Regions from separate parts of the Rhodoferax sp. ZS1R8 genome, predicted to be linked through region 1. Evidence: predicted binding sites of a transcription regulator. Region 1 holds the regulator's gene; each other region holds the start of a gene.
What was found. Region 1 encodes LexA, which represses DNA repair genes until DNA is damaged. Its sites were predicted from a motif close to ACTGTATNNNNATACAGT; they were not measured.

Region 2: a site for LexA is predicted at 1,486-1,503, ahead of imuA (translesion DNA synthesis-associated protein ImuA). Genes of this name have one in related genera too.
Region 3: a site for LexA is predicted at 5,682-5,699, ahead of AC097P_RS11140 (DNA topoisomerase IV subunit B). Genes of this name have one in related genera too.
Region 4: a site for LexA is predicted at 1,893-1,910, ahead of recA (recombinase RecA). Genes of this name have one in related genera too.

What each region holds. Positions count from the first base shown of each region.
Region 1 covers NZ_JBWMBA010000005.1:274,561-282,043, reverse strand. The annotation lists gene AC097P_RS18590 (phosphotransferase family protein) at 1-464, opposite strand, end outside; gene AC097P_RS18585 (Crp/Fnr family transcriptional regulator) at 494-1,213, opposite strand; gene AC097P_RS18580 (hypothetical protein) at 1,427-3,412, shown strand; gene AC097P_RS18575 (D-2-hydroxyacid dehydrogenase family protein) at 3,381-4,388, opposite strand; gene AC097P_RS18570 (hypothetical protein) at 4,441-4,770, opposite strand; gene lexA (transcriptional repressor LexA) at 4,793-5,467, opposite strand; gene AC097P_RS18560 (asparaginase) at 5,580-6,557, shown strand; gene adk (adenylate kinase) at 6,599-7,255, opposite strand; gene kdsB (3-deoxy-manno-octulosonate cytidylyltransferase) at 7,373-7,483, opposite strand, start outside.
Region 2 covers NZ_JBWMBA010000002.1:67,829-75,311, reverse strand. The annotation lists gene AC097P_RS06390 (DNA polymerase Y subunit UmuC family protein) at 1-718, opposite strand, end outside; gene imuA (translesion DNA synthesis-associated protein ImuA) at 687-1,463, opposite strand; gene AC097P_RS06380 (GGDEF domain-containing protein) at 1,574-3,658, opposite strand; gene AC097P_RS06375 (multidrug effflux MFS transporter) at 3,651-4,883, opposite strand; gene AC097P_RS06370 (EamA family transporter) at 4,916-5,821, opposite strand; gene AC097P_RS06365 (nitroreductase family protein) at 5,818-6,411, opposite strand; gene AC097P_RS06360 (nitroreductase family protein) at 6,803-7,330, opposite strand.
Region 3 covers NZ_JBWMBA010000003.1:52,392-59,874, forward strand. The annotation lists gene AC097P_RS11125 (efflux transporter outer membrane subunit) at 1-183, shown strand, start outside; gene parC (DNA topoisomerase IV subunit A) at 336-2,723, opposite strand; gene AC097P_RS11135 (lytic transglycosylase domain-containing protein) at 2,733-3,677, opposite strand; gene AC097P_RS11140 (DNA topoisomerase IV subunit B) at 3,677-5,647, opposite strand; gene AC097P_RS11145 (MFS transporter) at 5,764-6,990, shown strand; gene AC097P_RS11150 (hypothetical protein) at 6,987-7,112, shown strand; gene AC097P_RS11155 (class I SAM-dependent methyltransferase) at 7,109-7,483, shown strand, end outside.
Region 4 covers NZ_JBWMBA010000001.1:1,008,842-1,016,324, forward strand. The annotation lists gene AC097P_RS04720 (sensor histidine kinase N-terminal domain-containing protein) at 1-151, opposite strand, end outside; gene AC097P_RS04725 (response regulator) at 488-1,162, opposite strand; gene AC097P_RS04730 (MarR family winged helix-turn-helix transcriptional regulator) at 1,341-1,826, opposite strand; gene recA (recombinase RecA) at 1,970-3,073, shown strand; gene recX (recombination regulator RecX) at 3,139-3,597, shown strand; gene argC (N-acetyl-gamma-glutamyl-phosphate reductase) at 3,882-4,817, opposite strand; gene sucC (ADP-forming succinate--CoA ligase subunit beta) at 5,001-6,164, shown strand; gene sucD (succinate--CoA ligase subunit alpha) at 6,170-7,063, shown strand; gene AC097P_RS04760 (TerC family protein) at 7,186-7,483, shown strand, end outside.

The DNA.
Region 1 (7,483 bases):
TTGTGCAAGGCTGAAATCACCCGGTTCATCTCGTCATAAATCGCAGAGCGCTGGCCGCGGTCCATGTCTGGCAACGATTGGTCCCACAGCACGCGCCCTTGCATGAACTCCATGACATAAAAGGCGCGACCAATGACCGATTCATCTTCGCACAGGCAATGCATGTGTGGTACCGGCACCTCTGTGTCCTGCAATCCGTGCATGACGGCAAATTCGCGTTCAACAGCGTGCGCGGATGGCAGCAACCTGGCAACGGGGCCGGGCTTTGCCCGCATCACATAGCTTTTGCCTGGGGTGATGAGTTTGTAGGTCGGGTTGGACTGCCCACCCTTGAACATCTCCACGCTCAGAGGTCCGCTATAACCCGCGAGATTTTTTTCCAGCCAAGTGCTCAGCGTAGGGATGTCAAAAGCATGCTGTTCGCTGACAGGCCGGGTGCCCAGAAAATGGTCAAATTCACTCATGGGTGTTCGTCAGTAGGGTTGTACAGAATTCAGTTGTCGGCATCGATGATGTGCATCAGCGCTGCGCGGTCGCGTACTACCAGCCCACCCTGCTCTATGCGGATGGCACCGTCGCGTTCCATGGACTTCAGTTCCTGGTTGACCCGCTGGCGCGATGCGCCCAGCAACTGCGCCAGTTCTTCCTGTGCCAACTGTAGGCCGATGCGCACCTCGCTGGCATCGCTGAGTGACGGGATGCCGTAGCTGCGAACCAGGTGCAACAGCTGTTTGGCCAGCCGTGCGCGCAAAGGCAATGTGTTGAGGTCTTCCACCAGACCGTAGAGTTGCCGAATGCGGCGCGCATGCAGCCGCAACAGGGCTTCGTACAACTCCACATGGAGAGCCAGTATTTTCTTGAAATCGGCCTTGGCCACACACAAAATCGTGGTGTCTGCGTGCGCGTAGGCATCGTGTGTGCGTCGGTCGCCGTCGAAGATGGCGACATCCCCAAACCAGATGCCCGGCTCCACATAGGCCAGCGTGATCTGTTTGCCCGAGATGGACGTTGAACTCACCCGAACAGCCCCACGCGCGCACGCAATCCACTCCTCCGGCGGCTCGCCGCGGGCTGCAATCAGGTCGCCGTCCTTGAAACGTTTGACGTAAGCGCATCGAAGAATGTCGTGTTTGAGTGATGGGGACAGCGTGGAAAACCAGCGACCGCCATTGATCGCTGAGCGTTCGTCGATAGTAAGGATGGGTTCGTCCATAGCTTGTCTTTTGGGTGACTGCATGTGTCGAAAATGACGACCCATTGTCACCTGAGGGGCAGCATCCTGTCTCAGGGTTTGTCACGTGCGTGTCTGGGCTGCTCTTTATGACGGCGTGACGGGGCACAAGCGAACGAGGTCGCGGGTTTTATTTCCCTTATGCGAAAATTCGCTCTATAGATGAAACTCCATAGAAAATTTAAATTTGCTCTATTGGGAGTTGCAACTCTTTGCGTTGCGATCGATGGCTCGGCTTTGACCTTGGGGCGTGCCAAGGGGGCCGTCTTTCTGGGGCAAGTTCTCAAACTGACTGTACCGGTTCATGTCGAGTCGGGGGAGGGCGCGTCCGCGCTGTGTTTTGAGACGGACGTGTTCTATGGGGACAACCGGCAGGATGCCAGCCGGGTCGGTGTGGGCAGCGAATCTCTGCCCCAGACACAGACGATCAATGTGACGGTCTCGGCCGCCAGTGTGGTCGACGAACCGGTCGTCACCGTCTATGTGCGGGCCGGATGTGACGGCAAAACCAGCCGGCGCTATGTTCTGCTGGCTGAATTGGCGCCAGAAGCTGCACCGCAAGCGAACCTCTCGCGCGTGCAGTTGGCATCTCAGCCGGTAGCTGCTGCAGCTACCGCCCGGCCCCTCGCCCCCGCCGATAAGGACTCAACCGCGGTGGAGCGGCCGCCAAGAAAGTCCAAGCCCGTTGCTGCCAGTCCAACTGCCAAGCCCGATCAGGCAGTCGCGGCGACCAAATCCGCATTCCTTGCCGCCAAAAGGCCTAGTCGCCGTTCACGCCTGGAGCTGGACCCATGGGGCCAGAGCCAGGAACGCGAACCCGCACTAAAGCTGAGCAGTGAACTGGCAATTGAGGCGGGGGAAGATTTGCAAAAGAGGGCGCGCACTGCCGCACTCTGGCGCTCACTGAACACCACGCCGCAGGATGTGCAAAACGCCGATAACAGCACACGTGAGCTGGAAACAGGCCTCGAAGGCTTGCGCGACACAACGGTCAAAAATCGCCAAATACTGGAAGATATCACCCAGCGGCTAGGCAGGGCGGAGGCCGAGCGCTATACCAATCCTGTAGTCTATGCGCTGCTGATGGTGTTGTTGCTGTGCGGTGTAGGGCTCGTTTATGCTTGGCTGCGCGTGCGCAAGCGTGGGCTGGACAGCGGACCGTGGTGGCGCGATGAGGCAGGCGCGTCCGACGAGGCAGACAGCGTGGACCGTGCAGACATGGACCAAGGCGTAACGCGAGGGCGAAGCCGGGACGATAACGACCCGCAGCTGCAAACCCAAGCGAAGGTCTCGCGTCCCATCGCGCAAGAGCCACCCGTCGGAAAGCTGGCTCCCCGCGTCACAGAGGTGGATGTCGACTTGCAGTTAGATGCTCCGACGGAGCCGAAGCCAGGCAGGGTGTCATCCGATGCACGCGCCAGCAGTGGAAATGCGGCTTCCAGTAAGTCCCCCGCCAAGGTAGTCAGACAAGCTGACTTTGCCAACAGCATGTCCGCAACGTTGCGCTCCGTGAACACCAAGGAGATGCTGGACGTTCGCCAACAGGCAGAATTCTTCCTGACACTCGGCCAACACGACGAAGCCATCGCACTGCTCAGCGAGAGCATGGCAAGTGATGTGGATGCTGCCGATCCCCTGGTCTATCTCGATTTATTGAAAATACTCCATACGCTGGGGCGCAAGATGGAGTACGACCGCTACCGCAACAGCTTCAACACCCTGTTCAACGGATATGTGCCGATCTACACGGATTTCAACCAACCCGGAAGCGGTTTGGAGGCTTACCCCCACGTCTGCAAGCGCATCGTTGCACTTTGGCCCACCGAAGAGGCCGTGGCTTACATCGAAAGCTGTCTGGTGCGCTCGGACAATGGCACCAGCAATTCCCAGCTTTTTGATCTGGGCGCGTTGCGCGACCTGTTGATGCTGCATGGCGTGGCCAAAAGAATTGCGTCCGCGTCGTTTGACTCGGGGTTCATGCCTTTCAGCATTGCAAAAGCAACCCATGTTGAGGCATCCTTGTCTGACGCCACACAACCGGTTTCTTCGACTGGTGACAACCAAGCCGACACTGCTGTCGACCTTGACATAACTGAGCCACCTGGCAATCTGATCGAATTTGACAGCGCAGATCTGCTGCCCCCCTCGTCTAGCGCCTCACCTGCAAAGCGCCGGGGTTGACGATATTGGTCGGCGTGCCCTTGATGAAATTGGTCACGTTGTCAAAAGCAGCACCAAACAGCTTCTCGTAGTTGTTTTGCTCTACATAGCCAATGTGTGGCGTGCAAATGCAGTTTTCCAAACGCAATAGCGCATGGCCTTGCAATACCGGCTCGCTGTCGAAAACGTCGACTGCCGCCATGCCGGGGCGCCCCCGGTTCAGCGCACTGATCAGCGTGTGGGTGTCCAGAAGTTCAGCACGTGCCGTGTTGACCAGCAGTGCTGTCGGCTTCATGCGTGCCAGATCGGCATGGTCGACCAGATTGCGCGTACTGTCGCTCAGTCGCAGGTGCAAGCTCAAAACGTCGCAATGTTCAAAAAATGCCTCGCGGCTGGGCGAGGCGCCATAGCCGTCCTGAAGAGCCTTTTCGCGTGATGCTTCGCTGCCCCAGACCACGACCTTCATGCCAAATGCCCGACCGTAGCCGGCGACCAGTTGACCAATCTTTCCGTAGCCCCAGATGCCCAAAACTTTGCCCTGAAGCTCACTACCGATGCCAAAATTTGTCGGCATGGAGCCTGCCTTCAGGCCGGACTGTTGCCAAGCGCCATGTTTGAGGTTGCCGATGTAGTGGGGAAGCCTGCGCATGGCTGCCATGATGAGTGCCCAAGTCAGCTCTGCCGGTGCAACGCCAGAACCCAGGCCCTCCGCCACTGCGATGCCACGCTCGGTACAAGCCTGCACATCCAAGTGACCGCTGACGCGACCGGTCTGGGAGATCATCTTGAGCTTGGGCAGCTTCTCGATGAGCTGGCGGTTGATATGGGTGCGTTCGCGGATCAGAACGATTACATCGGCGTCTTTGAGCCGGACCGACAGTTGTCCGATGCCCTTGACCGTATTGGTGTACACCTTGGCTTGGTAAGCCTCTAGCTTTGCCGCACATTCCAGCTTGCGAACGGCATCTTGGTAGTCATCCAGAATCACAATATTCATGGATGCAATTGTGCCCTGTCAAAGCGCCCGCAGCGCGTACCAAGGTATCAACTTATGACAAGGCAGCCTCGCGCGCAGCCAGGCGGTCCAGTTCGGCACACACGTCAGCCATGCGGCCGGATATCACCATGCGGCCTACGCTGGCACGGGATTGTCCACTTTCGACGACACGAACCACACGCAGTGGCATACGCACTACGTTATTTTGAGCTGTAGCCCTCGCCAACGGGTCATTTGCAGCTATGGATTTAGGAGCGTAGCTCCGAACTTCCCGCTTGGGAAGTGGTACACCCACAACCGGAATCCGGCTGGCGGACCACCAGCGCATCAGGCTCTGCAGTGGTCCAAAGAAATCGGAATTGGCAAATAAAGCGGTGTTCATGGATGGTTGCTTTCGTGCGGAATTACATGAGCATGGTGTTGCGGATCAAACCGACCGCAAGACCTTCGATTTCAAAAGGCTCACCGGGCTCCACCACAATGGTTTGGTAGTCCGGGTTTTCAGGATGCAGTTCGATCAGGTGTTTGTTGCGCCTAAAGCGCTTCACCGTGACCTCGTCACCCAGGCGTGCCACAACGATTTGGCCATTCTTGGCATCCTTGGTGGCCTGTACGGCTAGCAGGTCGCCGTCCATGATGCCGGCGTCACGCATGGACATGCCGCGCACTTTCAGCAGGTAATCGGGTTGGCGCTGGAACAGGCTGTTTTCCACGTAGTAGGTTTGGTCCACATGTTCCTGGGCGAGAATGGGCGAACCAGCTGCAACCCGGCCCACTAGTGGCAAGGCCAATTGGGCCAGGCCGGGCAGTGGCAGGGAAAACTGCTTGAGACGGGATTCGTTAATGGAGCGCAGGGTGTCGCTTTTGAGCCGGATGCCGCGGGATGTGCCGCTGACCAGTTCGATCACACCCTTGCGGGCCAGCGCTTGCAGATGCTCTTCCGCCGCATTGGCAGATTTGAAGCCGAGTTCAGTGGCGATTTCGGCACGTGTGGGCGGGGCACCAGTGCGTGCGATGGCGCTTTGGATCAGATCGAAGATCTGTTGCTGCCGTGCGGTAAGTTTAGGACTTTCAAGCATGCTGACTCCTTGGTTCTGGGCCGGGTAGCTGTTGGTCTATACACACTGTTTCGGTATCCAGTAGCTGTATTTTTAACCAGTTTTATTTTGTTTGCAAGTGGAAAGCGCAAATATGTTGAAAAAGATGGTGTTTTTGGGTACTGGGGGCACGATCGCTGGGACCGCGGCGCAGGCCAGCGACAACGTGGGCTACACCGCAGCGCAGGTCGGGGTTGACCATTTGTTGCAGGCCATACCCGGCCTGCGGCAGGGCCTGGGTGACTATGATTTCTTGTCCGAGCAAGTGGTCCAGGTGGATAGCAAGGACATGGGTTGGCCCCAGTGGCGCGCGGTGGCCGAACGCGTTGCGCACCACCTGGCGCAGCCGGAGGTTCACGCTGTAGTCATTACGCACGGCACGGATACCCTGGAGGAAACGGCATTCTTTTTGTCAAGCGTCTTGCCGCGTGCCGCACTGGCGGACAAACCCGTGGTGCTGACCTGCGCCATGCGGCCGGCCTCGTCGCTGGCGCCTGATGGCCCGCAGAATGTGCTCGATGCCGTTGCGGTCGCACGGTCGACGCTTGCCCATGGAGTGCTGGTGGCGTGCGCGGGTACCGTCCACGCGGCGCGCGATGTTCAGAAAGTGCACCCTTACCGCCTCAACGCTTTCGATTCAGGCGATGCGGGCCCGCTGGCCTTTGTGGAGGAGGGACGGGTGCGGTGGGTGCATGCCTGTCCGGTGGGCACGGTGTTGGCGCAGGACTTCCCGTTGGCGGCCCTGTCCAACGCAGCTTGGCCGCGCGTCGAAATCGTCCCCAGCTACGCCGGCGCGACCGGGGCTACGGTACGCGCACTCTGTGCTGCGCCGTCCGATTCTGCGCAGCCCGTGCGGGGCATTGTTGTTGCGGGCACCGGCAACGGCACCATCCATGCGGATCTGGACGCTGCCTTGCGGGAGGCACAGCTGCGCGGTGTTCGGGTTGTGCGGTCTACGCGCTGTGCATATGGCGCCGTGGTGGTGGGCTCCGAACAGGGGGATCTGCCGGATTCACAAGGCCTGTCACCGCTGAAGGCGCGCATTGCACTGATGCTGGAACTGATGGCGTAAAAAAGGCCGCAGCAGCGGCCTTCTAGATGGAGATCGCCCGCTCAGCTGCCTAAGGCCTCGAAAATGCGGCTCTTGATGACGTCGACATCTCCGATGCCGCTGATGGCGCGGTACTTCGGCGCACCGGCGGGGTCTTTGACGGCCCAGCTGGAGTAGTACTCGACCAGGGGGCGGGTCTGGGCGCTGTAGACGTCCAGGCGCTTCTTGACGGTCTCTTCCTTGTCGTCGTCGCGCTGGATCAGCGGCTCGCCCGTGACATCGTCCACACCTTCAACTTTGGGTGGATTGAACTTGACGTGGTAGGTGCGACCCGATGCAGGATGCGACCGGCGTCCGCTCATGCGCTCTACGATGGCGTCAAAGGGCACGTCGATTTCTACCACATAGTCCAGCGCGACACCGGCGGCCCTCATGGCGTCCGCTTGCGGGATGGTGCGGGGGAAGCCGTCAAACAGGAAACCGTTGGCGCAATCGGCCTGCGTCAAACGCTCCTTGACGAGGTTGATGATGAGATCGTCGCTGACCAACCCACCTGCAGCCATGACGGCTTTGGCTTCCAGACCCAACGGGCTGCCCGCTTTGACGGCGGCACGCAGCATGTCGCCAGTGGAGATTTGGGGAATGCCGTATTTTTGGCAAATGAAGGTGGCTTGCGTGCCTTTGCCCGCGCCTGGCGCGCCCAACAAAATAAGTCTCATGGATACCCTCGGATAGAACAAAAACCTTTGGCGCGGCAGGCTGCACCCGAATGGGGCGCCACGGCACGCGGCTGCCACCCGAGAATAGCATGGACCACTGCGCGCTTAACTTACGGTTTACCCGCTGTTGGCAACAAAAACAGCCCGTATCCGCGCCAAGTCTTCCGGAGTGTCTACCCCTGGCCCCGGCGCATGCGCGCTCACATGAACAGCGATGCGGTGGCCATG
Region 2 (7,483 bases), on a different contig from region 1:
CCTGCCCGTTGCCCTTGTGGTGGGCGTCCACATGCAGCGCGTTGGAGCGCCGGGCGTCCAGCTCCCACACGAGGGCCAGGCCCAGCACACCACGCTGGCGTGCGCGCAACCACAGCTGCAATTGCGCCAGCAGGCGCCGGGCACCGAACAGCAGAGCCGACGCGTTTTCGACACTGGCCGACAACTCCAGCGGGGCGTCAAACACATCGGGCAGCGCCAGCCACGGGTAAACCTCGGCGCGCTGGCCATAGGCACAGTCCAGCGCGTTCACCAAGTCTGCGCCAAAGCGGCGCACCAAGCCACCACGCGGCAGCGCCCGCAGTTGCCCCCAGTTGGCCAGCCCCAGGCGCTCCAGCGTGGGCAGATGGGCGCGTGCGGCCGCCAGCGTGTGCAGGGGCAAGGCGTCGGCCGCCAGATCACGCGCGTCGGCACCAAAGCCCACAGCACACTGCAGCCGCCCGTGTGCTATCAAAGCCGTAGCGCCTTGCGCCCATTCCACGAGGGGTAGCGGCCATTTTGGCTTGAGCAACTGGTCCAACAGGGCGTCGCGACCGCCAAACAGGCGCTCGCTGGCCGAGACCTCCATGACCAGCGCAGCCTCTACCGGCGCCACCAGCGGCGTGAACTGCAGCGCCCACCACGCCCAGGCGCTGCGCGGGTCTGCCAGCGCTGCTTCGGGTGCGGCGTCAGGCGCGGGCTGCAGTGCGATCCAGTGCATAGCCGGTCGCGCGCGCGCCCTCGGGGGGCAGCGCAGTGCGCGTAGCAAGCGTGGGGGACCTGTTTGCGTGCAACAGGCAGGCCAGCCGCGCGGCCCGGGCCGGCAGGTGCAGGGGCTGGTCCATCGGAGGACCGCGGCGCTTGAGGGCGCGCACCTCCAGCGTGTCGGCACCGTCTTCTGAAGGTGCGGCCCACAGCCGCAGCACGGCGGGCGAGGATTCGTGTTGGGCCTGTTCGGGGCGCAGCACAAACAGCAGCTTGTCGTATTCGGCCGCGGCCATTTGCAGGCGGCGCAGTTGCTCGGGGCGGACGTGCACCAGCCAGGCCAGCACGGCATCCACATCAGCGCAACGCAGGGCCTGCTCGGTGGCCCACAGGCGCTGGGCACCACCCTTGCCGCCTGCTTTTCCACCTTCTTGCGGGGCCACCCACAGCAGGCGCTGCGTGGCAAGGCCCTGCGCACCCAAAGACGGACCAAACGGTAAGTGCGGCGCGCCCACCAACACCACGGCACCGGATCCGCAGTGGGCCAGGGCAGGCAGCAGCAGGCGCCATTCATTGTGTATGCCTGGAGGTTGGAGGATTTCGCTCATGGCACCCCGTGGCCAGCCACCACCGGGCAGCTGGGTGTTTAGCGCGACATCGCCTGTGGCCAGAACCCGACCGGGCGCGCTGGCCAGCGCATCGGCTTGCCAGACGTCCGCGTGGACGCCCTTCCAGGAGGGCAAATGGGCAGAGGCAGACATGGGTGGGGGCGCATTCTTTGAAACTGTATTTTTGTACAGTATACGCCGATGCAAGCGTTTACAGTCAAGGCCTGGCGGCCTGTTTTACGCTGAAACTGACTACGAAACGGTCAAGCCGCCAAGGCTGGTTTGGCCCCAGCGCTGACAACAGGCTCCGGCCCCAGCACCTCGACCAGCTCCACCATGCCGGCATTCAGCGCAGCCGTAATATCGCGCTCCAGAACCGGCATGACCTGCTCAAACGGCGCCAGCAGGCGATTCAGACCATAGGCGCGGTTGCGCCCGTTCACCTTGCCCAGGTAGAGCGCCATGTCGGCGATCTGCATGGCTTTTTCCCAATCGCAATCGGTCTCTGACAGGCCGGAGAACGGCAGCGACAAGAAGCCGCCAGTCACCGTGATGGCTATCATCTTGTCGCCCACCGCAATGGGTTCCTTGCCGATGACATTGAGCACGCGTTGCGCCAGGCTTTTCAGATGGGCAGCGTTGGCTTTGGGCGAGAACACCAGAAACTCCTCCCCGCCCCAGCGCATCACCATGTCGGTGTCGCGCACTGTGCTGCGCAGGCGCTTGGCAATCTCGATCAGCACTGCGTCGCCACCCGCGTGACCGAGCGTGTCATTGATGTGCTTGAAGTGATCGATGTCCAGGATCATCATTCCGTCGGGGTTGTCGTCTTCGCGGCGGCTGCCGGTGCCATTGAGGGCGCGCTTGTTCATCAGCTCGAAGAAGGAGCGACGATTGAACAGGCCTGTCAGCGGGTCGCGCACGGCATGGAACTCAAGCTGCTTGTTGGCCTCGCGCAGCTTCTGGTTGGTCTTGCGCACACGCCGATACAGCAGGTACACAAACACCCCGCCCATCACGGTGACGACAGCGCCCAACACCGTGATGATTTGCTGCAAACGCTGGTTGCTAATGGTTGCGTCTTTGAGGCTGTTTTCACGGGCCAGCAATTCGATCTGCTTTTGCCGTTGCACGGCGTCAAACTGTTCTTGCAGCGCCGCAACCGATTTTTCGCGGTCCGATCTGAAAAGTTGCTCGCTGAGCTTTTGCTGCTGACGTATCGTGGATACCGCATCGCTGTACATGCCCAGTTGCTCGTACATCCGCCCCAACTCGCCCAGGATGTCTTCCTCATCGGACATGGCGCCTGCATCGTGCGCGTTCTTGAGTGCCGTGCGAACTTCGGCCACGCCTTGCGCAACCTTGCCCTGGCCCATCAGCGCAAACCCAATATTGCACTGTGCGGAAATCAGGCCGCTGCGGTCATCCAGCTCGCGATATTTGACCAGTGCCTGACGGGCCAGCAGCTCGGCCTTGGGGTAGTTGCGAACACGCAGGTAACCGTCACCCATATTGTTCAGGATGGTGGCTTCCACGCGGACCAAGCCACTCTCGCGGCTCACCTTGAGGGCAAGATCATTGGCCTCAGCGTAGTCTTTGTTGCGCCCCAACTCGGCGAACTCACCGCCCTGGTTCAGGTACAGCGTGGCCAGCATTTTGCGGGAGTCCAGCTCCTGGGCGAGCACGATGCCCTCACCGATGACAGCCAGCGCTTTCTCGTGGTTCTTCATGGCACCGTACACCAAACTCAAACCATTGAGTGCTCTCAGGCGGGCTTGCTTAGCAAGGCGGGTTTGCTGGTCGGCGTATTGCAGACTCTTTAAGTAACTTTCCAGCGCGGGCTCAAATTTACCCAAGGCCAACTGGGCCCCTCCCAGCACACGGTAGTGCTGCGATAAAACCATGGCATCGGCAGAGCGCAGCGCAAGGGGTTCTGCTTGGTCAAGCTTGACGACGGCTGCAGCGTTTTGTGCCGCACGCGTCATGATGGAGGCTTCGAAATCCATGGCGGCCGCCAGACCTATGTCGTCCGGCTTTGCCTGGGCCTTGGCCAATGCCAGGAGTTGAGCAATAGAGGTCTTGGCAGCGACCAGTTGTGCGGAATCTAATTCGAGATTGATCCGCATGCGCAGGTATTCGCGCTGTACCGCATATGGCGTCGTGGCCGACATTTCGGCGCCCATGACCCGAATGTCTTTTAGCGCGGCGACATTGTCACGCTCAGACAAAACATAGATGGCGTCAATGCGGTCTATGGTCTCTTGCTGGGCCAGTGCAGAACCCTGCCAACCGAGCAGGGTGGAACAGATCGCGGCAGCAACAACGAAACGTGTGAACAGCCTAGCCATGCGCAATGGTATGCCCGATTTCGGGCCAGCGGTGGCGAATATACGTCCACGACACCAGCCCCAGGCTCAGCATCAGCAGCGATGCTGCCGCCAGCGCTACGGTGGAGTGCATGACCAGGGGTGAGATCACGCCGGCCACGATGCCGTTGGCCGTAGACCCCACAAACATCTGCAGGCTGGAGGCCATGCCACGCCGGTCCGGATGCAGGTCCAGCACCAGCAGCGTGACCACGGGCACCATCAGCGCCCAGCCGAACGAAAAGATACCCAGCGGGAACAGCGCCCAGCTGACATGCGCCTTGAACAACAGGTTGGCCACCAGGTTGAGTACCGCAATAACCAGCATGATGGAAAAACCAATGCGGATTTGGCGCGCGGGTTTGATCTTGCCGGCCACACGCCCGCTGACCATGGCTCCGGCCATGATGCCGCCAATCGTCATCAGAAAGCACCAGAAGAATTGCTGCGGCTCCAGTTGCAGATGCTCGCCCAGAAAAACCGGCGCGCTAAGAATGTACAGAAACATGCCGTTGAATGGGATGCCACTGGCCAGCGCCAGCAAAAAGAAGCGCGGGTCCGACCCCAGTTGCCAGTACCCGGCCATCAGGTTGCGGGGATGGAAGTCCTGCCGCTGCGTGGTGTGCAGCGTCTCGGGCAACAGGCGGAAGATGGCAACCCACAGGACCACGCCCACGCCAGTCAAAAACCAGAAGATGCCATGCCAGCTGACATGCACCAGCATCCACCCACCTACCATCGGTGCTATGGCCGGCGCCACGCCAAAGAAGATAGTGACCTGGCTCATAACTTTCTGAGCCTGGGACGGTGGAAACATGTCGCGTATCACCGCACGCGACACCACAATGCCGGCGCCGGTGGACAGGCCTTGCATGGCGCGGAAGAAAATCAGATGGCCAATACTTTGCGACAGCGCGCAACCGGCAGAGGCCACGGTAAATGCCGCCAGCCCCCACAGCACCACCGGTCTGCGGCCAAAGCTGTCAGAGATGGCTCCGTGGAACAGACTCATGAAGGCAAAGCCAAACAGGTAGGCTGACAGCGTTTGCTGCATCTGCACCGGTGTGGCATCTAGCGACTGTGCAATGCCGGCGAATGCTGGCAAATACGTATCGATGGAGAACGGGCCCAGCATGCCCAGAAGAGCCAGCAGAACCGCAAAGGCCCACTGCGGGGCCAGCCAGAGTTTGTGTGCGTCGGGGTTCATATAGCTATTGGAACATGTCTATCTATACAGGCTCACGCCTGCAATTTCATACGGGCAAACAGGCGGCCACCAAACAGATTTACCAACAGGCCCGCCATCAACAGCGCACCACCCGCAAAGTGCACGGGCTTGAGCACCTCACCAAACACCAGCCAACCGGTGCTGAGGCCGACCAGCGGAACCAGTAGCGAGAACGGTGCGATGCGGTTGGCCGGATAGCGCGACAGTAACGCCGTCCACACGCCATAGCCAAACAGCGTGGCAGCCCATGCCAAATAGGCCACGGCGCCAAAGGCCGACCAGCTGAAATGTGTCAACGCCGTCAGCATGGTCTGCGGGCCTTCGATCCAGGCCGAGAGCAGCAACAGCGGTACCGGTGGCACCAGGCTGGCCCAGACCACAAACGCCAGCTGGTTCATCGGGGCGTACCCTCCAACGGCGCGGGTCACGATATTGCCGCAGGCCCACATGGAGGCCGCGGCAATGGTCAGCATAAAGCCGGTCAGCGGCATAGACAGGCCGTGCGCGCTGCCGATCAAGACCAGGCCCGCAGCAGCCAGCACCAGACCGGCCAACTGGTTGGCATGCCATGTCTCTTTGAGCCACAACGCCGCAAACAGCATCGTAAAAAATGCCTGCGACTGCAGCACCAGCGATGCGAGCCCCGTGGGCATGCCCACATGGATGGCGGTGAACAACAGCGAGAACTGGCCCACCGAAATCGTCATGCCATACAAAACATACAAGCGCAGTGGCACCTTGGGCGGGCGCAGGAATAGCAGCGCCGGAAAGGCCGCGAGCATAAAGCGCAAACCACCCAGCATCAATGGCGGCACGTCGGCCACCCCCACCTTGATGACAGCAAAGTTGACGCCCCACACCAGGATGACCGTCAATATCAATAACAAATCTTTGGTGCGCAGCGGGCTGGTGGTCATGGAGGCAGGGTTAGCGTGGAAACATAGTCATCCAGCACCGGGCGCTGCCGGCTGCTTTTCTTGCGCGACTGCACGGTCCCGATGTTGATGAAGCACAGTGCGAGGTCGCCTGGGTTCAGGCCAAACAGCGCACGCAACGCGGTCGACTTTACCGCCTTGCCGCTGGTCAATGCGGAGCCATAACCCAAGGCCGTTGCCAGCAGCAGGATATTTTGTACCGCCGCGCCAGTGGAGACGATGCGTTCATACAGATCGATACCCGCATCGCCGCAGTCTGCATTGACGACGACCAACAGCAGGCAGGGGCTGCGATGGGCCTTCTCTCGTGCCTGCGCGACCTGCTCGGGCGCAGCCTGTGCATCGCGCTCCAGCAGCGCATCGGCAAAGGACTGGCCCAGCGCCCTGCGCGCACCTTCTGGCACGCTGACAAAACGCCAGGGGCGTACCTGACCATGGTCGGGTGCACTGGCCGCCGCACCCAGGATCTGGCGCAGTTGCTCAGCGCTGGGGCCGGGTGCAGCCAGGCGTTTGGGCAGTATGGTTTCGCGCGCCTGCATCAGCGCGGAAACGGTGTCTGTGGGTTCCACCATAAGCTGCGTTTTGATTTCCATATAAATCAATCACTTAGCGCGACCCATGCCACCATAAGGTGCGTCCGATTGCCACCATAAGCTGCCTTATTCACCACAAATTGACGCATAAGCTGCCTTTTTCACCAACTGACATATGAAGCGCGAAGAAATAATTTCTTTTTGGCAAAGGGAAACACTGCCGATATTGTCCTAACTCCCACTGATCCATTTGTCACCAATCTTTAGTAATCAGCGCCACGAATCAAACCGAAGACGCCCCCGCCCAAATAGAGCGTCTGTTTGTACACAACCGAAAATCGACTAAACAGCACTGTAGACCTTTCGATCGGTACTGCCAGAAGCATTCGCTTGTGTGCATCCATCCCTATAGGCGAAACCGACTCAAGTTCTACGACATCTTCTCCCATACGGACACATATTCCTCTATTCTGGGCCGCTGACGAACACTATTTTTCAAACTCTCCACCGTGCCAATGCTGATGAAGCACAACGCATGCTCGCCGAATTTCAGGTCAAACAAAGTCCGCAACGCGCCAGATTTCATGGCCTTACCACTGGTCAAACCCGATCCATACCCTAAAGCAGTAGCCATCAGCAGTAGGTTTTGCACCGCGCAGCCAGCGGACACGATGCGCTCGTTGAGATCTATGCCCGGGTCTCCACACTCGGAGTCGACCACCACCAGCATCAGGCATGGCGCCCTCAAGGCCTTTTCTCGTGCTCGCGAGACCTGGTCAACAGTAGCTGCCGGATCTCGCTCCAAAAGTGCAATACCAAAGGCCTGGCCCAAAGCTGTGCGCGCATGACCAGGAATTGTTACAAAGCGCCAAGGCCTGAGTTGACCATGATCAGGCGCCGACGCAGCGGCCTCGAGGACTTGACGCAAATGGAGTGGATTCGGTCCTGGTTCGATCAAGCGCTTAGGCAGAGTGGTCCGGCGAGACTGCATCAATCGACCAACGGTATCCGCAAGATCCTGGTCAGACTTCCGCAATTCAGATCTCAAATGCGACATACTTTACTTCCGCCAACTCAAGAGTATTCCAACAATCCACTCAAGCGATACCGC
Region 3 (7,483 bases), on a different contig from region 1:
GCCGAGAAGACCCGCATGGAGTTGACTGACCTGCGCTTCAAACACGGCGCCTCCAACGCGTTTGATGTGCTGGACGCCCAGCGCTCGCTGTTCACGACACAGCAGGCGGCGGTGCAAGTGCAGGCACAGCAGGTGCAGAATTGGGTGACGCTGTACAAGGTGCTGGGTGGGGGCTGGAAATAGCCAGCGCAGAACCATTTCGCCTGCGACGGCGAGCCCAGCAGAGTCAGCAGCTGACGGGCCGTCGACAGCTTGGCTCCACTCTGCTACAGATTTAGTAGCTGCTTACGCCCGTCCCACGAGGGCTACAGCCCGATTCATCAATAAGACTCCGGCTACTCCACCCGGCTGACCGCAAGGGGTTTGAAGCCCAGGTCGGCCGCCTTGCCCTTGCGTCCGCGTGCGGCGCGGGCGTTGTTGAGGCTGCGGATCTCCAGCGTTTCTTCACGGTCTTTGCCACCCCGGCCTACGCCTGCGATGCGGATGCTGCGGGTGTAGGCGGCTGCACCGGCCAGCGTGTCCTTGGCTTCCAGGTCTATCAGCATCAAGCCGCGGCCGCCGTTGGCCATGGACTTCAGTTCGCTGATCTCAAATGTCAGAATGCGGCCGCCCGTTGACGCACAGGCGACGTGCGTGGCCACTGGCACGACAGTGGCTGGCGTACCCGCCACCGCAACCTTGCCCTGCGCGCCCGACACCAGCGATGGACAGCAAATGCTCTCGCCATCGTTGACCGACACAAAGGCCTTGCCAGCCTTCTGACGCGAGACCATGTTGTCCACCGTGGCCATGAAGCCATAGCCTGCAGTGCTGCTGAGCAGCAGCGTGGCAGCAGCCGGACCGGCAAAGTAGTACAGCAGCTGCGTACCGCTTTCCAGCTCGATCAGTGTGGTGACGGGCTGGCCATCGCCCCGACCGCCTGGCAACAGCGACACCGCCACCGAGTAGACGCGGCCGTTGGAGCCAAACACCAGCAGCGTATCGACACTGCGGCATTCAAACGTGCCGTAAAGGCCATCGCCCGCCTTGAATGCAAACGAGGTGGCCTCGTGGCCATGGCCGGTGCGGGTGCGCACCCAACCCTTTTGGCTGACAACGACGGTGACGGGCTCGTCTACCACCTTGATCTCCAGCACGGCTTTTTTCTCGGCCTGGATCAGCGTGCGGCGCGGGTCGGCAAAGGTCTTGGCATCAAACTCGATCTCCTTGACCATCAGGCGGCGCAGCGCTGCGGGGTTGCCCAATATCTCTTCGAGCTTGCCCTGCTCGGTGCGCAGCTCGGACAGTTCTTGCTCGATCTTGATAGCCTCCAGCCGGGCCAGTTGGCGCAGACGGATTTCGAGGATGTCTTCGGCCTGGCGGTCGGACAGCTTGAAGCGTTCGATCAGCGCGGCCTTGGGCTCTTCGGCCTGGCGAATGATGGCAATGACTTCGTCGATATTCAGCAGTACGAGTTGGCGGCCTTGCAAAATGTGGATGCGGTCCAGCACCCTGGACAGGCGGTGCTGCGAACGGCGCTGGATTGTGGTCTGGCGGAACTCGATCCACTCCTGCAGCATCTGACGGAATGACTTTTGTGTGGGCCGACCATCGAGCCCGATCATCGTCAGGTTGATGGGCGCAGAGGTTTCCAGGCTGGTGTGGGCCAGCAGCGCAGTAATCAGTTCCTGCTGGGAGATGCGCGACGTCTTGGGCTCGAACACCAGGCGCACGGCAGCGTCTTTATTGGATTCGTCACGCACCACATCCAGCACCGACAGCACGCTGGCCTTCAGCTGGGTCTGGTCTTGTGACAAGGCTTTTTTGCCAGCCTTGACCTTGGGGTTGGTCAGCTCTTCGATCTCTTCCAGCACGCGCTGGCTGCTGACACCGGGCGGCAGTTCGGTCACTACCAGCTGCCACTGGCCACGGGCCAACTCTTCAATCTTCCAACGGGCGCGCACCTTGAGCGAGCCGCGGCCGGTGCGGTAGGCATCAGCAATGTCGCTGGCGCTGCTGATGATCTGGCCGCCACCGGGGTAGTCAGGGCCGGGTACCAAGGTCAACAAATCGGCTTCGGACAGGTCCGATTGCTTGATGAGGGCAATGCAGGCGTCGGCGATCTCGCGCAGGTTGTGGCTGGGGATTTCGGTTGCGAGGCCCACCGCAATGCCGCTGGCGCCATTGAGTAGCCCAAAGGGCAGCCGCGCGGGCAATAGCTTGGGCTCCTGCTCGCTGCCGTCGTAGTTGGGGGCAAAGTCGACCGTACCTTCGTCCAGCTCGTCCAGCAACAGGCGGGTGATCTTGGACAGGCGCGCCTCGGTGTAGCGCATGGCGGCGGCGTTGTCACCGTCGCGAGAACCAAAGTTGCCCTGGCCATCAACCAAGGGGTACCGTTGGTTGAAATCCTGTGCCATGCGTACCATGGCGTCGTATGCGGCTGAGTCACCATGTGGGTGGTATTTGCCCAGCACATCACCCACCACGCGGGCGCTTTTGACGGGCTTGGCACCGGTGTTGCCATTGGGCCCGCCAAAGCCCAGGCCCATGCGCGACATGGAGTACAGAATGCGGCGCTGCACGGGCTTTTGGCCGTCGCACACGTCCGGCAGGGCGCGGCCCTTGACGACCGACAGGGCGTATTCAAGGTAAGCGCGTTGCGCGTAGGTGGCTAGATTGAGTTCGTTGTCGCCGCCATCGCGGGGTGGTTCGGCGGTCAGGTCAAGAATCGCTTGGTCTGTCATGGATGCTAATTAATTCGACAATTCTGTAAGTGACTGTGCGGCCTTGGGCGCCTGGCCCGAGCCGATCACCAGATCACCCGGCTGCACGGGGTCGCGCCCTGTTTTCCGGGTTTGTGACTCACCGTCTTGCTGGGCATTGACTTCGTCCCAGCGCAAGTTGATATTGGCACTGGGGCTATGGAACTGCGCGTGGACCCTGGCACCAGTAGCCGGAGCGGGCGACACACGGGCGAGCGGATTGAGGCGTCGGTAAAGCTGCATCACGGAACGCACGTAGTTTTGCGTTTCGGCGTAATTCGGGATCTTGTTGCCCGCTCTTTGCACTGCGCCCTCGCCAGCGTTGTAGGCTGCAACGGCCAATTCCAGCTGGCCAGGGAACATATTGATCAAATCGCGCAGGTAGCGCGCGCCGGTATGGATGTTGGTCTTGGGGTCCGTCAGCTTGGCCGACACAGTTCCGCGCTGGTCATTGGCCACGCCATAACGCTGCGCAGTTGCCGGCATGACCTGCATCAAACCGACGGCGCCCTTGGGAGACACTGCCCCCGGGTTAAACCCGGACTCGGCGGTGATGACGGCCTGCAACAGCGCAACATCGAGCTGATTGGCGTCGGCCGCCGTGTGCAGGTGTTCCTTGACAGCCATGAAGCGTGGAGAGGCCTCCATCGCAGCCAGGCTTTTGGTAGACACTCCCGCTGAGCCGACCACACGGGCATCCATGGCTGCACCGCCTGTGCTCTCGGCCTCGCCGGTACTTGGCGCAGGCATGCCCCTAAACATAAGCTTGTAACGTTGGTCCAGCTGGCTGGACGCGAAATGTTTGACGCCCTGCGCATCGGTGTAAATCCACATGTCGGCACGGGCTGCGTGGCTGGCCAGCAATGCCGCTATGGCCAGCGCAAACGCACGGGCCCGTTTGGCCAGGGGCCTTTGGCTCTCGTATCGTGCTTGCATCAGACGTCCACCTCGACCGAGTCGCCGTGCAACTCCATCAGTTCGCGCCGGGCCGCAGCCTCACCCTTGCCCATCAGCTTGGTGATCAGGGCTTCGGTCTGGCCGAAATCGATAACACCGAGAGTGACAGGCAGCAGTCGGCGGGTGTCGGGGTTCAGCGTGGTGTCCCACAGCTGCTCGGCATTCATTTCCCCCAGGCCCTTGAAGCGGCTGATGCTCCACGCGCCCTCGCGTACGCCTTCTTTGCGCAATTTGTCCAAAATGGCGGTCAACTCGCCTTCATCCAGCGCGTATGCCTTGGATGCGGGCTTCTTGCCACGCGCCGGCGCGTCGACACGGAAAAGCGGCGGACGGGCCACAAATACGTTACCGGATTCAATCAGCTTGGGGAAGTGGCGGAAGAATAGAGTCAGCAACAGCACCTGAATATGGGAGCCGTCCACGTCCGCATCCGACAGGATGCAAACCTTGCCGTAGCGCAAGCCGGACATGTCGGGTGTGTCATTGGGGCCATGTGGATCGACGCCAATTGCCACCGAGATGTCGTGGATTTCGGTATTGGCAAACAGGCGGTCGCGGTCGACCTCCCAGGTGTTGAGCACTTTGCCACGCAAGGGCAATATGGCCTGGTTTTCCTTGTCACGGCCCATCTTGGCACTGCCGCCTGCGGAATCGCCCTCGACCAGGAAGACCTCGTTGTAAGCCGTGTCCTTGCTTTCACAATCGGTCAGCTTGCCGGGCAGCACAGCCACGCCCGAGCTTTTGCGCTTTTCGACCTTTTGGCCGGCTTTTTGTCGGCTTTGGGCCGCTTTGATTGCCAATTCCGCCAACTTCTTGCCGTAGTCTACGTGCTGATTCAGCCACAGTTCCAGCGCTGGGCGCACAAAACTGGAGACCAGGCGCACGGCGTCGCGGGAATTGAGGCGCTCTTTGATCTGGCCTTGGAATTGGGGGTCCAGCACCTTGGTGGACAGTACGTAGCTGGCGCGGGCAAACACGTCTTCGGGCATCAGCTTGACGCCTTTGGGCAGCAGCGAATGCAGGTCGATAAAGCTCTTGACGGCAGTGAACAGGCCGTCGCGCAAGCCGCTTTCGTGCGTGCCGCCAGCGCTGGTGGGGATCAAATTGACATAACTTTCGCGCACCGGCTGGCCGTCTTCGGTGAAGGCCACGCACCAGGCAGCGCCCTCGCCCTCTGCAAAGTTGTCGCTCTGGCTGTCGGCAAAACCTTCGCCTTCGAACAGCGGGATGACTGGGTCACCGTTGAGCGTTTGCGTCAGGTAGTCGCGCAGGCCGCCTTTGAAAATCCAAGTCTGGGTTTCTTTGGTCTTCTCGACCAACAACGACACGCTGACGCCGGGCATCAACACCGCTTTGCTGCGCAGCAGGTGGGTCAGCTCGTTCATCGGCAGAGCCGCTGATTCAAAATACTTGGCGTCGGGCCAGGCGCGCACCGTGGTGCCCGTCTTGCGGTCACCCTCACCGATCTTGCGGGTCTGCAGTGCTTGGGTCACATCGCCATGCTCGAAGACGATGGTGGCAACCTGGCCCTCGCGGTACGAGGTGACCTCCAGGCGCTTGGCCAGCGCGTTGGTTACCGAAACACCCACGCCGTGCAAGCCACCGGAGAAGCTGTAGGCGCCGCCCTTGCCCTTGTCGAACTTGCCGCCGGCATGCAAGCGGGTGTACACCAGCTCGATGACTGGTGCTTTTTCTTCGGGGTGCATGCCGAACGGGATGCCGCGGCCGTCGTCTTCAATGGCGACGGAGCCGTCCATATGGACGGTAACCTTGATCTTTTTGCCGAAGCCGCCCAGGGCCTCATCGGCCGCGTTGTCCAGTACTTCCTGGATGACGTGCAGCGGGTTGTCGGTGCGGGTGTACATGCCCGGACGTTGTTTGACGGGCTCCAGACCTTTGAGGACCCGGATGGATCCTTCTGAATATTCGGGGGTAGCTTTGACGGACATAGGGCGATGATTGTAATCGCCCCACCCTAACACAACTGTATGCAAATACAGCGAGTAGGGAGAACGGCATTGTTGGGTTGCCAGCGCAGGGGGCTGGCATTGGTCACAATGCGGCGATGCAACACGCTTCCAAACCGCTCTCCACCGCCCAGGTTTTGGCCTGCGGTGCCGTCATCGTCACGCTGTCCATGGGCATACGCCACGGTTTCGGCCTATGGTTGCAACCCATTACCCAGGCCCAGGGGTGGACGCGGGAGACCTTTGCCTTTGCCATTGCCATTCAGAACCTGGCTTGGGGCATCTCCGGCATCTTTGCCGGCATGGCGGCAGACCGTTTCGGAGCGTTTCGGGTCATTATTGTGGGTTCGCTGCTGTACGCGCTGGGTCTGGTGGGCATGGCCCATGCCAGCACGCCGCTGCTGTTCTCGCTGAGCACCGGGGTGCTGATCGGTATGGCGCAGGCCGGTACGACCTATGCTGTCATCTATGGTGTGATTGGCCGTAATGTGAGCGCGGACAAACGTTCCTGGGCCATGGGCGTGGCGGCAGCTGCGGGCTCTTTCGGGCAGTTCCTGATGGTGCCTACGGAGGGCTTTTTGATAAGCCACTTTGGCTGGCAAGAGGCCTTGGTAATGCTTGGCGTGGCGTCGTTGTTGATGATTCCTCTGGCGTGGGGGCTGCGGGAACCCGCGCTCGGTGGCGCCACCAGTGCACCCCGCGAGCAGACCATCGTCCAGGCGCTGCGCGAAGCCTTCAAATACCCCAGCTTCCAATTGCTGATGGCAGGCTACTTTGTCTGTGGTTTCCAGGTGGTTTTCATTGGCGTGCACATGCCCAGCTATTTAAAAGACAAGGGCTTGTCGCCGCAGGTGGCCAGTTATGCGCTGGCGCTGATCGGCCTGTTCAACGTGTTTGGCACTTACGCCGCCGGCGTGCTAGGCCAGAAGATGCAGAAGAAAAACATTCTGGCATTCATCTATTTCTCCCGTGCGGTTGCCATCAGTATCTTCTTATTAGCGCCGCTGACGCCGGCCAGTGTGTACGTGTTCTCCAGTGTCATGGGTTTGCTGTGGTTGTCGACCATTCCGCCTACCAATGCCACGGTGGCGCAGATATTTGGTGTGGCGCATTTGTCCATGCTGGGCGGTTTTGTGTTCTTCAGCCACCAGATCGGCTCCTTCATGGGGGTGTGGCTGGGTGGTTATCTGTATGACAAGACGGGCAGCTACGACATCGTCTGGTACATCGCCATTGCGCTGGGCGTAGCCGCTGCGCTGGTCAATCTGCCGGTCAAAGAGGCCGCAATCAACCGCAGCCTGCCGCGCGACGCGGTCACACCATGACACCGCGCAAGCGCCTGGCCTTCGCCGGGCTGACGTTGGCCGCGCTGGCGGGGGTGTTTGCGCTGTACACCCGACCGGACTTCATGGTGCAGATGGCCAACCAGGTGTGGGCCTGCTTTTGAAGCCCTCCGCGTGGGTGGTGCGCTGGACGCATCTGCTGGAACCCGGCGCCGCGGTACTGGACGTGGCCTGCGGGTCGGGGCGGCACCTGGCCTGGTTTGCCGAGCAGGGCCACCCGGTGACCGGCGTCGACCGTGCCATTGAACAAGCCCGCGAGCGCGTGCCCGGAGCCGAACTGGTGTGCGCGGATATTGAAGGCGCGGCCTGGCCCCTGCACACCGTTGATGGGCAGCTGCGCACCTTTGGCGCGGTAGTGGCCACCAATTACCTGTGGCGCCCCTTGCTGGACACGATAGTTCGCAGCGTGGCGCCTGGCGGCGTGCTGCTCTACGAGACGTTTTCAGCAGGCAATGAAGCCCTGGGCAGGCCCAGC
Region 4 (7,483 bases), on a different contig from region 1:
CCAGCGCGCGGTCAAAAGGCTTGCCGGCAATGCCCTGGGCCACCAGCCAGGTCAGTACCAGGCTGACCGGCCACAGCAGCAGCAGCGGCGTCAGCATCCAGTCCAGGATCTCCCCGAACAGGCTGCGTTGCTCGCGCTGGAAGATCTTCATGCGGCCTTTCCTGGACAGCGAGGCTTTAAGCAAAATTGGCCGATAGCCCCCGTCGGATGTGCGTAAGCCGCTCCTAATACAATAGCAATTGGAGTCTCACGCCGGACCGCCCCAAGCGGATTTAGCCCCTTCGGGGGGCAGCGACCCGCGCAGCGGCGGAAGGTGTGGGCCGCAAATCCGCGCCGGGCCGCCCCAAGCGGATTTAGCCCCCTCGGGGGGCAGCGACCCGCGCAGCGGCGGAAGGTGTGGGCCGCAAATCCGCGCCGGGCCGCCCCAAGCGGATTTAGCCCCCTCGGGGGGCAGCGACCCGCGCAGCGGCGGAGCGTGGGGGCCATCTCAGGGGGCAATTTTCTCAAGGCAGTAACCCAGGCCGCGCACGGTGGCGATGCGGATCGGGCCTTTCTCGATCTTCTTGCGCAACCGGTGGATATACACCTCGATCGCGTTGTTACTGACCTCTTCGCCCCATTCGCACAGGCGTTCCACCAGCTGGTCCTTGCTGACGAGGCGCCCGGCGCGCTGCAGCAGCACCTCCAGCAGGCCCAGCTCGCGGGCGGATAGCTCCACCATCTTGCCGTCTATCGTGGCCACGCGCCCGGCCTGGTCATAGGTCAGCGGGCCGTGTTTGATGGTGCTGCTGGTGGCACCCGCGCCGCGGCGCACCAGGGCACGCACGCGGGCTTCCAGTTCCTGCAGGCTGAAGGGTTTGGCCATGTAGTCGTCGGCGCCGTAGTCCAGGCCCTTGACGCGTTCATCCACGGCGTCGGCTGCGGTCAGGATCAAAACCGGTAGTGAGGAGCCGCGCCCGCGCAGCTTTTTGAGCACCTCCAAGCCATGCATCTTGGGCAGGCCCAGGTCGAGGATCAGCAGGTCGAACTCGGTGTTGGTCATCAAGGCAGCATCGGCTTCGGTGCCGCTGGCGACATGGTCGACTGCCGCGCCGGCACCGCGCAGAGCCCGCAACAGGCCATCAGCCAAGACCTGGTCGTCTTCGGCAATCAATATCCGCATGTCATGCCTCCCGACGAGCCGCCTCTAGGGTGGCATGCGCCCCCTTGGGGGGTAGCGTGAGCTTGGGGGTACATAGTTGCTCCTCGTTGTAGTCGTCGCAGCATTGCGCAAAGGCGGGTGTGGACGTGTTTTCTCCATTCTAGGCGTGCCCTCTTGGCTTGGCGCTTACAGGCGGGCGCTACGCTCCGCTGTAGGCTTCCAGGCCAATGGCCAATACGGTGGCTACTTCGTCGCCTACTGCCTGGCGTAATTCCAGTTCGGCCTGCTCCACGGCCGCGCGGTAGGCCTCCAGCCAGGCCAGGCCGGTGGCGGTAAAGCGCAGTTGCTGCGCCCGTGCATCCACGGGGTCAGGTTCGCGGGTGACCATGCCCCAGGCCTCGCACTGGTTTACCAGTGTGCCCATGGCCTGCTTGCTCATGCCGGCACTGCGGGCCAGCTCGGTCAGGCGCGACCCCTCGGTGGCCAGGTGGCGGGTGATGTGGATGTGCGCCGCCCCTACCTGCCCGCGCGTGACCAGATTGGCCAACCCCAGCGGCACGCCGGGGTGGTGGGCCATCAGCGCCAGGACGCGCGCGTCAAAGCGCTCCAATGCCAAGCGTAGCCAATGGCCCATGTGGGCCTGGCGCCAGCCGCTGCCGGGGTGAGAGGAGGTCCATTCAGTCATGCTATTAATAGTAATGCAAACTGACTAATAAAGTTGTTTACGGATTTCAACCCATGCCGTTAAACTACTGTTCAAGCATCCAGCCTGTGATTAATCCCAACGGCTGACATGCGCCCCAACATTGATTTTCAAGGAGATTTCCCATGGATGCACCCGTCAAGACCCCCAACAGCATGAACAGCGCCAACCCTGAAAAAGCCAAGGCCCTGCAGGTTGCCCTGGCTCAAATCGAAAAGCAGTTCGGCAAGGGCACCATCATGCGCCTGGGTGAAGGCGAAGTGATTGAAGACATCCAGGTGGTGTCCACCGGTTCGCTGGGGCTGGACATTGCGCTGGGCGTCGGCGGCCTGCCCCGCGGCCGTGTCGTCGAGATCTATGGCCCCGAATCTAGCGGCAAGACCACGCTGACGCTGCAGGTGATTGCCGAGATGCAAAAACAGGGCGGCACCTGCGCCTTTGTGGATGCCGAGCACGCACTGGACATCCAGTACGCGCAGAAGCTGGGCGTCAACCTGCCCGACCTGCTGATCAGCCAGCCCGACACCGGTGAACAGGCACTGGAAATCGTCGACAGCCTGGTCCGCTCCGGCGCGGTGGACCTGATCGTCGTCGACTCGGTCGCCGCTTTGACGCCCAAGGCCGAGCTGGAAGGCGAAATGGGCGATTCCCTGCCCGGCCTGCAAGCGCGTCTGATGAGCCAGGCCCTGCGCAAGCTGACCGCCCACATCAAGAAGACCAACTGCATGGTCATTTTCATCAACCAGATCCGCATGAAGATCGGCGTGATGTTCGGCAGCCCCGAGACCACCACCGGCGGCAATGCGCTGAAGTTTTATGCTTCCGTGCGCTTGGATATCCGCCGTACCGGCACCATCAAGAAGGGTGACGAGGCCATCGGCAACGAGACCAAGGTCAAGGTCGTCAAGAACAAGGTCAGCCCTCCATTCAAGACGGCAGAGTTCGATATTTTGTTCGGTGAAGGCATCAGCCGCCACGGCGAAATCATCGACATGGGCGTGACCGCCAACATCCTGGAAAAGTCCGGCGCCTGGTATGCCTACAAGGGTGAAAAGATCGGCCAGGGCCGTGACAACGCCCGCGAGTTCTTGCGTGAAAACGCGGCGCTGTCGATCGAAATCGAAAACAAGGTGCGCGAATCGCTGGGCATCCCCCTGTTGCCGGTGGCCGCTGCAGAACCCGAAGCCAAGCCCAAGGCTGCAAGCAAAAAAGCCGAGCAGCCCGCGTAGGGAGAGCGTAAGCAGCTATAAAAACAATAGCGATTTTGTAGCTGAATTTTTTTGGAAGCGTTGGCATGGTCACGACCACACCACCCTTGTCCCTGAAAGGCCGGGCGTTGCGGCTGCTCAGCGGCCGGGAGTATTCCCGGGCTGAGCTGGAGCGCAAGCTGGCCTCATTCGAGGAAGAGCCAGGCGCCTTGGCGAAGGCGTTGGACGAGTTGCAGGCCAAGGGTTTTATCAACGAGCAGCGCGTCGTGGAGTCGGTGCTGAACCGCCGTTCTGCCAAGTTGGGCACGGCGCGGATCCGTCAGGAGCTGCAGGGCAAGGGTTTGGCGCCCGAGGCTGTACTGGATGCGGTGGAGAAACTGCGCGCTACCGAAGTGGACCGGGCGCGTGAAGTCTGGCGCAAGAAGTTTGGTGAACCGCCGGTAGATGCGGCGGAGCGCGGGAAACAAATGCGTTTTTTGACCAGCCGCGGCTTTGGTGGGGACGCTATTCGGCGCGTGGTGTTCGGCGGCGGGGACGAGGATTAACTGCGTTCGCCCGCTGATGACACGGGGTATGGGTTTTGCTCCGTGTCCCCCGCCCGCTACGCGGGCTCCTCCTTTACCTGCGCAAAACCCATACCCCGTGCCATCAGCTCGAAAGCGGGTGCGCGCACCGAAGGAAGTCTGAAATCGTGGAGCGCCCCAAACCCGAAGGCCCGACAGGGCGGCGCGTTTTGCGCAGGTAAAGGAGGAGGCCATGCTTGCATGGCCGGGGGACACGGAGCAAAACGCGCCGCCCTGTCGGGCCGGAGCCAGCAGCCTCAGCTCTTTTAAAGCCCCAACATCAACTTGATGTTTTGCACCGCAGCACCAGACGCACCCTTGCCCAGGTTATCCAGCCGCGCCACCAGAACCGCATGCGCAAAGCCATCGGCCTCCGCATCATTGGCAAACACCCGCAGTTCCATCTTGTTGCTGTCGTTCAAGGCTACGGCATCCAACTTCTGGTCGGCCGTGGCGGCTTCTACTGTCACCCACTCGCTGCCTTCGTAATGCTTCTTCAAGGCATCGTGCAAATCCTGTGCCGTAGGCGTGCCGGGCAAAGTGTCCAGGTGCAATGGCAACTGCACCAGCATGCCCTGCTTGAAGTTACCCACCGAAGGTACGAACAAGGGTCTGCGGGTTAAGCCCGTGTAGCGCATGATTTCGGGAATGTGCTTGTGCTTCAACCCCAGGCCATACAGCTCCATCGGTGGCGCATTGCCAGCTTCGTAAGCCTCGATCATGGCCCTGCCGCCGCCGGAATAGCCGCTGATAGAAGGCAGGCACACGGGGAAATCGGCAGGCACCAGGCCCGCATCCACCAGTGGGCGAATCAGTGCAATCGCACCCGTGGCGTAGCAGCCAGGGTTGGCCACACGCCGTGCCTGGACCACGGCTTCGCGCTGGGTAGGTGTCAATTCTGGAAAACCGTAAACCCAGCCAGGCGCCGTGCGGTGCGCGGTAGACGCATCAACCATGCGGGGTCCAGGGCGCCCGGTTCTCCGCTCAATCGCGTCCACCATGGCGACCGATTCCACGGCCGCTTCGTCGTGCAGGCACAGCACGACCAGATCGGCCTGCTCCATCAAGGCTTGTTTGGCTATGGCGTCCTTGCGCAAGGCAGGGTCTATGCGCATGACTTCCACGCCCGGCGTGGTTTGCAGCCGTTCTCGGATCAACAGGCCGGTGGTGCCGGCTTCGCCATCAATAAAAATTCGCTTCATATCAAATAGGAGATCAACGGGTTGAGGAGAGTAGCCGGGTGGCGCACCAGAAAAGCGCTGTCAGGCAGCGATCAGATTGGTGCATTGCAACATGATACATTTCGGAGTTGATGTGTCCAGTGCCAGGTTTGTAACAAAATTGTTGCAATTTGGTGAAAATTCTCCAGCTCCCAAAGAGACGTCATGAAAATCCACGAATACCAAGGCAAAGAAATTTTGCGCCAATTCGGTGTGCCGGTGCCCCGCGGCATCCCCGCCTTCACAGTACAAGAGGCGGTGGAAGCTGCCCAAAAGCTCGGAGGACCTGTCTGGGTCGTCAAGGCGCAAATCCACGCCGGTGGGCGTGGCAAGGGTGGCGGTGTCAAGGTCGCCAAGACCATCGAAGACGTCAAGCGCATCGCGGGTGAGATCCTCGGCATGCAGCTCAAAACGCACCAAACTGGCCCAGAAGGCCAAAAAGTCCGCCGCCTCTACATCGAAGACGGCGCTGACATCAACAAAGAATACTACGTGTCCATCGTGACCGACCGCGCCACGCAAAAGCTGGCGTTCATCGCTTCCAGCGAAGGCGGCATGGACATCGAGGAAGTGGCGCATTCCACACCCGAGAAGATCATCACCGAGTTCATCGACCCGCTGACCGGTCTGGGTGCCGAGCAGGCCAAGAAGATTTCGGATGCCATCGGAATGCCCGCTGACTCCACCGCGCAGGCCGTGGACATTTTCCAGAAGCTCTACAAGTGCTACATGGACACCGACGCGTCGCTGGTCGAAATCAATCCGTTGAACCGCGACAGCAAGGGCAATGTGATGGCCTTGGACGCCAAGTTCAACTTTGACTCCAACGCCCTGTTCCGCCACCCCGAAGTGGTGGCTTACCGCGATCTGGACGAAGAAGATCCGGCCGAAGTGGAAGCTTCCAAGTTCGACCTGGCCTATATCAGCCTGGACGGCAACATCGGTTGCCTGGTCAACGGCGCTGGCTTGGCCATGGCGACCATGGACACCATCAAGCTGTTTGGCGCTGAGCCGGCCAACTTCCTGGACGTGGGTGGCGGTGCCACCCCCGAAAAGGTGACAGAAGCCTTCAAGATCATGCTGAAGAACCCCAAGGTCAAGGCCATTCTGGTCAACATCTTCGGCGGCATCATGAAATGCGACACCATCGCCACCGGCGTGATCACCGCCTGCAAGGCGACCAACCTGAATGTGCCGCTGGTCGTGCGCATGAAGGGCACAAACGAAGATTTGGGCAAGAAGATGCTGGCCGAAAGCGGCCTGCCCATCATCTCGGTGGACACCATGGCAGAGGCTGCGCAGGCAGCTGTTAAAGCGGTAAAGGGTTAATCATCATGTCGATCTTCATCAACAAAGACACCAAGGTCATTACCCAGGGTATCACCGGCAAGACCGGCCAGTTCCATACCGAGAAGTGCCAGGAATACGCGAACGGCAAGAACTGTTTTGTCGCAGGCGTGAACCCCAAGAAGGCTGGCGAGTCCATCTTCAACATCCCCATCTACGCGTCCGTCAAGGAAGCGGCTTCGGAAACCGGTGCTACCGTGTCGGTAATTTACGTGCCACCGGCTGGCGCCGCGGCCGCCATCTGGGAAGCCGTTGAGGCCGACCTGGACCTGGCGATCTGTATCACTGAAGGCATCCCCGTCCGTGACATGCTGGAAGTGCGTAACCGCATGAAAGCCAAGGAAGCGGCCGGCGGCAAGAAGACCCTGCTGTTGGGCCCTAACTGCCCCGGTTTGATCACCCCTGACGAAATCAAGATCGGCATCATGCCCGGCCACATCCACCGCAAGGGTCGTATTGGTGTGGTCAGCCGCTCCGGCACGCTGACCTATGAAGCGGTGGCCCAATTGACCGAAATCGGTCTGGGGCAGTCCAGCGCGGTTGGTATTGGCGGTGACCCCATCAACGGTCTGAAGCACATCGACGTGATGCGCGCCTTCAATGATGATCCGGACACCGACGCCGTCATCATGATCGGCGAAATCGGCGGACCCGATGAAGCCGAAGCTGCCCGCTGGTGCAAGCTGAACATGAAGAAACCCATCGTGGGCTTTATCGCGGGTGTGACTGCGCCTCCCGGCAAGCGCATGGGCCATGCTGGCGCCTTGATTTCTGGCGGTGCGGATACGGCCGACGCCAAGCTTGCGGTGATGGAAGAGTGTGGTTTTACAGTGACACGTAATCCGTCCGAAATGGCGAAGCTGCTCAAGGCACTGTTGTAATCACACCGCAGTCAGGGATTGCGGCTGCACGACGACCGCTGCCCTGAGCAGGACACCAGGGAAGCGCTCCGAACAGCATGTTTAGAGCGCTTCTTGCATTTTGAAATACAGGAGTTGCAAAGATGGAATGGCTACAAAGCGCGGACTTCTGGATCGGTCTGCTCAAGATTGTTTGGATCAATATCATTTTGTCAGGCGACAACGCGGTCGTTATTGCGTTGGCAGCACGCTCCTTGCCGCCAGAGCAGCAAAGGAAAGCGGTCTTCTTCGGGTCTGGAGCCGCGGTCGTACTGCGCATTGCGCTGACCGTGGTGGCGGCCAAGCTTTTGGCCATGTCGTTTCTGCAGATTGTCGGTGGCCTGCTGTTGTTATGGATTGGTGTCCAGCTGTTGATGGATGAGGAAGACGCCGAACACGGCG